3 regions of the Glutamicibacter sp. ZJUTW genome follow, and region 2 is predicted to be linked to each of the others. Evidence: riboswitches for the same ligand, from Rfam matches in the RefSeq annotation. Region 2 holds a riboswitch; each other region holds the start of a gene.
What was found. A riboswitch is a leader RNA that binds a small molecule or an ion and turns the genes downstream of it on or off. The one in region 2 is predicted to bind S-adenosylmethionine.
Positions count from the first base shown of each region.

Region 1 (2,256 bases), 210 kb from region 2:
TGATGAACCCAGATCGCGCAGCAGCTGCACGCGTGCCTTGAGGATGTAGGCCAGATTCGCGCCGAGGATGCCGTTGACGCCCAGGTCGCGGGCGAAGACCAGGCCGTTGTAGGACTCGTCCGGGGTGTTGAATCCCGGGAAGCGTTCGGCGTCCTTGGCGAAGTCGAAGTTGCCCGAGTCCACGATGACCCCGGCGATGGCATTGCCGTGGCCGCCAAGGAACTTGGTGGCCGAATGGATCACGATATCGGCGCCCCACTCGATGGGGCGGATCAGGTATGGCGTGGCCAGGGTGTTGTCCACCAGCAGCGGCACGCCGGCTTCGTGGGCGATCTCCGAGATGCCCTCGATATCCAGCACGTCCTGCCGAGGATTGGAGATGCTTTCGCCGAAGAAGGCCTTGGTGTTCGGGCGCACCGCGGCACGCCATTCGTCCAGGTTGTCCGGGTCGGAGACGAAGCTGACTTCGATGCCCAAGCGCTTGAGCGTGTGCTTGAGCAGGTTCTGGGTTCCGCCGTACAGGCTCGGGCTGGCTACCAGATGGTCGCCGGCTTCGGCCAGGTTCAGGATGGCGAAGGTGGTGGCGGCCTGTCCCGAGGACAGCAGCAGCGCGCCAACGCCGCCTTCCAGATCAGCGATGCGGGTTTCCACGGCGTCGGTGGTCGGGTTGCCGATACGGGTGTAGATCGGTTCCAGTTCCTGCAACGCGAAACGGGCAGCGGCACTCTCGGCGCTCGGGAAGACAAAGGAAGTGGTTTGGAAAATCGGGAGAGCTCGCGCTCCGGTCGTCGGATCCGGGGTCTGGCCGGAATGGATCTGACGGGTTTCAAATGACCAGTTGTTGCTCATGGTTTCCTCCAAATAGCGTTTCATGACTATGGGGGTACGCCGCTGAAAAGACACCGACAGGAAGCACCGTATCGAAACGACTTCCAGGGGGTAACCCGCGCTTGTCCTTGATGCCTTGTGCATTCAAGGGCCAGGTCTTCACCCGGGGCACCCCACCGCGGTTGGAGGGTTGCCGCCCAGTAAGCCGGGGCTTGTTACTGGAACTCATGACCTGCTATCAGTTTGCCCGAAAACCGAAGATCTTTGCAACGCAGTGGACCAGGATTGGACTCAATCGGTCATATTTCGCGAATTCCGCAGATTTTCCGCAGAGTATTCGATAACATCAGCGCACTTAGGGGAGCCTAAGTAGAGACTCGCATCACATGTTGCCATGATGGGCACATGATGAGGCTAGATCACGTAAGTTATGCATGCGGCCCGGACGGGCTGCTGCCAACCGCTGAAAGAATCTCCGAGTCCCTGGGACTGGAATTCGTCAAGGGCGGCGTGCATCCACGATTCGGAACACGCAATGTCATCTTCCCGCTCAAGCATGGCCAGTACCTGGAAGTGGTTGAAGTCCTGAACCACCCGGCCAGCGACAAGGCTCCCTTCGGCCAGGCCGTGCGCGCCCGCTCGGAGCTCGGCGGCGGATGGATGGGATGGTGCGTCTCCGTGGAGGATCTATCCAGTGCCGAAGACCGCTTGGGCCGCAAGTCCGTGCCGGGGAACCGCAAGTTCCCGGATGGCCGCGAACTTACCTGGCAGCAAATCGGCATCAAGGGCCTGATCGCTGATCCGCAGGTCCCGTACCTGATTTCCTGGGATGAAGGCTCCGAGCCGTTGCATCCGTCCAAGGCGCTGGAGCCTGTCGGCGAGATCAGCCAGATCTCCATCGCCGGCTCACGCGATCGGGTGCTGGATTGGCTGGGCCAGCCGCAGAACGTCAATTTGGGCGCCGTCACCATGCAATATGAAGCGCCGAATGGCACTCCGGGCATCATGTCGGTAACCTTTGAAACCGAGTCCGGCACCGTGGTGCTGTAGGAAACTCGGAAACGAACGCAGGTAGGCGGGGACAATGGCGTCCCCACCTACCTTTTTCGTTAATGGCGTTTCAGTCGCTGGCGCAGGCCTTCGGGCACTACTGGCCGATTCCGATGGCAGGCCCAATCAGCGCGTAGCCGACGAAGCCGATAGCATCGAGCAGGAAGTGCGCGATGACCAGCGGCATCACCCGGCCGTACTTCTGGTACACCCAGCCGAAGACGATGCCCATGAGCATATTGCCGATCATCGGCCCCACGCCCTGGTAGAGGTGGTAGCTGCCGCGGAGCACTGCAGAACCGATAATGGTGCTCCACAGTCCCAGCTTCAGCTTCTTGGCATAGGTGAACAGGAAGCCGAGCATCAGCATTTCTTCGA
Region 1 is NZ_CP043624.1:960,068-962,323, reverse strand. It holds gene F0M17_RS04525 (bifunctional o-acetylhomoserine/o-acetylserine sulfhydrylase) at 1-849, opposite strand, end outside; SAM riboswitch class IV at 942-1,061, opposite strand; gene F0M17_RS04520 (VOC family protein) at 1,234-1,878, shown strand; gene F0M17_RS04515 (CPBP family intramembrane glutamic endopeptidase) at 1,976-2,256, opposite strand, start outside.
Region 1: linked by a shared signal. The riboswitch ahead of F0M17_RS04525 (bifunctional o-acetylhomoserine/o-acetylserine sulfhydrylase) and the one ahead of F0M17_RS03595 (O-acetylhomoserine aminocarboxypropyltransferase/cysteine synthase family protein) in region 2 are both predicted to bind S-adenosylmethionine.

Region 2 (2,256 bases):
CGGCCAGGGGCATTGCCCTGACCAGCGACGGCGCCGAATTCCTCGGCTACGCCCGCCAGGTCCTAGAGCAAGTGGAACTGCTGGAGCACCGCTACCTCGGCCGGCCGGCGGCAAGACGACTGCTGGGTGTCTCAACCCAGCACTACTCCTTTGCGGTGGATGCCTTTGTCCGGATGGTCCAGGCCAGCGGGGCCGAGGAGTACCAGTTTTCGCTCCGCGAGACGCGCACCGAGGAAATCATCGAGGACGTGCGAACCCTGCGCAGCGATATCGGGATCCTCTACCGCAACGACTTCAACCGGAAAGTCATCGACAAGCTGCTGCGCGAATCCCGCCTGGTGTTCCACCCGCTGTTCCTCGCCGACCCGCATATCTTCGTATCGCGCAGCAACCCGCTGGCCACCCATGACCAGGTCACCCTCGAAGACCTCGAAGACCTGCCCCGGCTGACCTTCGACCAGGGCGCGAACAACTCGTTCTACTTCGCCGAGGAAGTGCTCTCCACGCGCTCCAGTCAGCGGGAAATCCAGGTCTCGGACCGTGCGACCATCTTCAACCTGATGATCGGCCTGGGCGGGTACACGATCTCCACCGGCATCATCAGCGACGAGCTGGATCCATCCATCGTTGCCATCCCGCTGGACATCGACGAGCGCATCGAGATCGGCTGGATCGATCACGCCGCGATCCCGCTCACCGACCAGGCTCAGCGCTACCTGCAAGAAGTCCGCGCAGTGGTGGCCAGCTTCGGGGTGGAAGTGCTCGGCTGAGCCGCCAACAGCGTAACTCTCGGTCATCGAGTGCTGCTCCATCGTCATAAACTTCCGGAAAAACCGTGAAAGTCTCGGGGTTTTTCTCATTTCGGTGCGTCATAAAGTGGCGCTAGCCACCGCGTCATCATGACAAGTGCACGACATATGAAGCTTGGCGGCCTTGTATGAAGCCGGCCGCCCGATAGCGCTTGCACCCCTCGCAGCCCATGGCCAACCATGGAAGAACAACAAACCATCAAGAGCGACTAAGAGATCTGGCTCGTTGACGTCGCAGCAACCATCGGGAAACCGAAAGGTGCTAATGCCAGGAACGATGGAGCAGTTCCGAACGCGCTTTCGCGCTGTGCTTCGTGCCTTTGCACGATGCCTAATCGGTGCACTCCCTCGCAGAGAATCGAGGAGGAGCTATGAGCCAAGGAACCGACGCGGTCCACGCAGGATACCGCCCGAGCGGAGACTTCCGCCCGATGCTGCCGCCACTGCACAATTCCGCAGCCTACCAATTCCAGTCGCATGCCGAAGCGATCGAGAAGTTCGCGCTGCGCCAGGCCGGCTTCACCTACTCGCGCACCGGCAATCCCACCGTCTCGATCCTCGAGCAGCGCGTGGCCGCGCTGGAAGGCGGGGCCCAGGCGGTAGCCACCGCCACCGGCCAGTCCGCGGTGGCGTTGTCCTTGCTGGCGCTGACCCAGGGACCCAAGCACATCGTGGCTTCCTCTTCGCTCTACGGCGGCACCGTGGACCTGTTCACCGACACCTTCGCGGACTTCGGGATCCGCGTCAGCTTTGTCGACCAGGCCGATCCTTTGGCTTGGGCTGCGGCCATCGAGGAAGACACCCGCGCGTTCTTCCTGGAGTCCGTCTCCAACCCGCTGTGTACCGTGGCCGATATCCCGGCCATTGCGGCCATCGCGCACGAGCGCAACATCCCGGTGGTGGTGGACAACACCCTGGCCACCCCGCTGAATGTGCGCCCGCTGGAACTCGGCGCGGACATCGTGGTGCACTCGGCCACCAAGGGGCTGGCCGGGCACGGCTCGGTGCTTGGCGGGGTAGTTGTGGACTCGGGAACCTTCGACTTCTCCGATTCCTCTCGCTGGCCGCAAATCGCCGCCCCGCGCGAGCGGCTGAATGGCACTTCGCTGCTCGAACGCCACGGGCCGGCGGCCTACGCGATGCTGGTTCGTTCCAAGTTCCTGCACGATCTGGGCCCGACCCTCGCACCGGCCAGCGCCCAGGGCATCCTTGCAGGCATCGAGACCCTGCCGGTGCGCGCGGCCCACGTGCAGCGCAGCGTCACCAGGCTGATCGACGCGCTGGCCGAGTATCCCGGCATTGCCGCCATCCACCACCCCGAACTGCCCGAGCACCCCAGCCACGAGCTGGCCCGGACGCTGGCGCCGAAGGGCACCGGCTGCGTGCTGGCCATCGAGCTGGTCCACCCATCCCTGGTTTCCCCGGTCATCGACGGGCTCAAGCTGAT
Region 2 is NZ_CP043624.1:749,664-751,919, forward strand. It holds gene F0M17_RS03590 (LysR family transcriptional regulator) at 1-770, shown strand, start outside; SAM riboswitch class I at 1,003-1,093, shown strand; gene F0M17_RS03595 (O-acetylhomoserine aminocarboxypropyltransferase/cysteine synthase family protein) at 1,181-2,256, shown strand, end outside.

Region 3 (2,256 bases), 500 kb from region 2:
GGAACCGGCGGCAGCCTCCTGCGAAGCGGCCAGTGCCTGGTCCAGATCCCAGAGGATGTCCTCGACGTCTTCAAGGCCCACGGACAAGCGGATCAAGTCTTCCGGCACGCCAGCGGAGACCAGCTGCTCGGCGCTCAGCTGCTGGTGCGTGGTGGAGGCGGGGTGCAGCACCAGGGTGCGGGCATCGCCGATGTTGGCCAGGTGGCTGGCCAGTTGCAGCGCCTCGATGAACTTGGCACCGGCTTCGCGTCCGCCCTTCACGCCGAAGCTGAAGACCGAGCCGACGCCCAGGGGCAGCAGCTTCTTGGCCTGCTCGTGCTGCGGGTGGGAATCCAGGCCTGCGTAGTTCACGTAGGTGACGCGCTCATCGGATTCCAGCCAGGCGGCGACCTGCTTGGCGTTGGACAGGTGGTTGTCCATGCGCTGCGGCAGGGTCTCCAGGCCCTGCAGCAGCTGGAATGCCGACTGGGCCGGCAGCGACGGACCAAAGTCGCGCAGCTGCTCGCTGCGCAGCTTGGTCAAGAAGCCGTATTCGCCGAAGTTGTCCCACCAGGAGACGTTGCCGTAGCTGGCTACCGGCTCGGTCATGGTGGGGAACTTGCCGTTGCCCCAGTTGAACTTGCCCGACTCGATGACCACGCCGCCCAGGGTGGTGCCGTGCCCGCCGATGAACTTGGTGGCCGAGTGGATCACGATGTCCGCGCCGTGCTCGATGGGGCGAAGGATGTATGGGGGAGTGAGCGTCGAGTCCACTACCAGCGGGATGTTGTGGCGGTGCGCCACCTCGGCCAGGCCCTTCAGATCGGCGATGTCGCCGGACGGGTTGGCCACCACCTCGGTGTAGACGGCCTTGGTGTTCTCCTGGATTGCGGCTTCGAAGTCCGCGGGATCGTTGGAGTCGATAAAGGTGGTGTCCACGCCGAAGCGGCGCAGCGAGACATCCAGCTGGGTGATGGTGCCGCCGTAGAGCTTCGAGGAGGCGACAATGTGGTCGCCGGCTTGGGTCAGCGCCGCGAAGGTGACGAATTCCGCGGCCATGCCCGAGCCGGTGGCTACCGCGCCGATGCCGCCTTCCAGCGAAGCCATGCGCTCTTCGAAGGCCGCCACGGTCGGGTTGCCGATGCGTGAGTAGATGTTGCCGTACTTCTGCAGGGCAAAGAGGTTGGCCGCATCGTCAGCGTCCTTGAACACGAACGACGTGGTCTGGTAGATGGGCACTGCGCGTGAGCCATGCTCGGCATCGGGGGTGCCTCCGGCATGCAGGGCGCGGGTGCGGAATCCAAACTTGTGATCTGCCATGGTGGCTTACGACTCCTTGTCGATTGGGGTTTCGCGTGCACCGCAGGGCGGGCCGCGATCGAGGCAGGAATCCCGGAATCAATGTCGCTTCCTGCCGTTCTCCAACGGGTAAGCGGCTGCATCGTTTCTGGCGGTAGCACCGTAACCACCGGATGTGGCAGGTTGCTGCGGCGTCATCGAACCAGATCTCTCAGCCGCTCGGGATGGTGTAATAATCTTCGCAACATGACCGTTCGTGACCCAACTATGAGTCGTAACGTTGCGTATCGGGCCTGTGATCGGAGATTCTTCGACATCTATGGCACCGGTAGGCTGGAGTCATGGATACTTCGCTGGCACTGGTTCGACACGGGCAGACCGATTGGAACCTTGCAGGCCGACTGCAGGGGCAAACCGACATCCCGCTGAACGAAACCGGACGCGAGCAAGCTCGCGAAGTCGGGCGCAAGCTCATCGGCCAAGACTTTTCGCTCATTCTGGCATCCCCTTTGGCGCGTGCCCGGGAAACTGCCGTGCTGATTGCCCAGCAGATCGGGGCAGAAACGGGCAACGCAGTTCCGGAACTCATTGAACGCGGTTTCGGCCCGCTGGAGGGCCGGATCATGGCGGAGGTCAGCGACGAGGAATCGGCTGCCGCCGCAGACCAGATTGAGCCGCGTGCGCACATCTTGATCCGCGCGGTGCCAGCGCTGCTGGGCCTAGCCAGCAAGCATGCCGGACGCAAGATCATGATTGTGAGCCATGGGGCCACCATGCGCACCATTCGCGACGCCTTGGCAGGAACCAGACAAGCCCAAGGCGTGGAGAATGGCGAAACTATCGACGTGGATTTGGCCCGGCTTGAGCAGCTCGCCGGTGAATCCGACTTGGTGGCATTCTAGGAATCCGTGCGGCAGCGGGGTGAATGAAAAAATTTTTCATTCACACCTCACAGAACAGGTGGCCGTTGCGTTTACA
Region 3 is NZ_CP043624.1:249,462-251,717, forward strand. It holds gene F0M17_RS01230 (O-acetylhomoserine aminocarboxypropyltransferase/cysteine synthase family protein) at 1-1,299, opposite strand, end outside; SAM riboswitch class I at 1,398-1,509, opposite strand; gene F0M17_RS01235 (histidine phosphatase family protein) at 1,620-2,180, shown strand.
Region 3: linked by a shared signal. The riboswitch ahead of F0M17_RS01230 (O-acetylhomoserine aminocarboxypropyltransferase/cysteine synthase family protein) and the one ahead of F0M17_RS03595 (O-acetylhomoserine aminocarboxypropyltransferase/cysteine synthase family protein) in region 2 are both predicted to bind S-adenosylmethionine.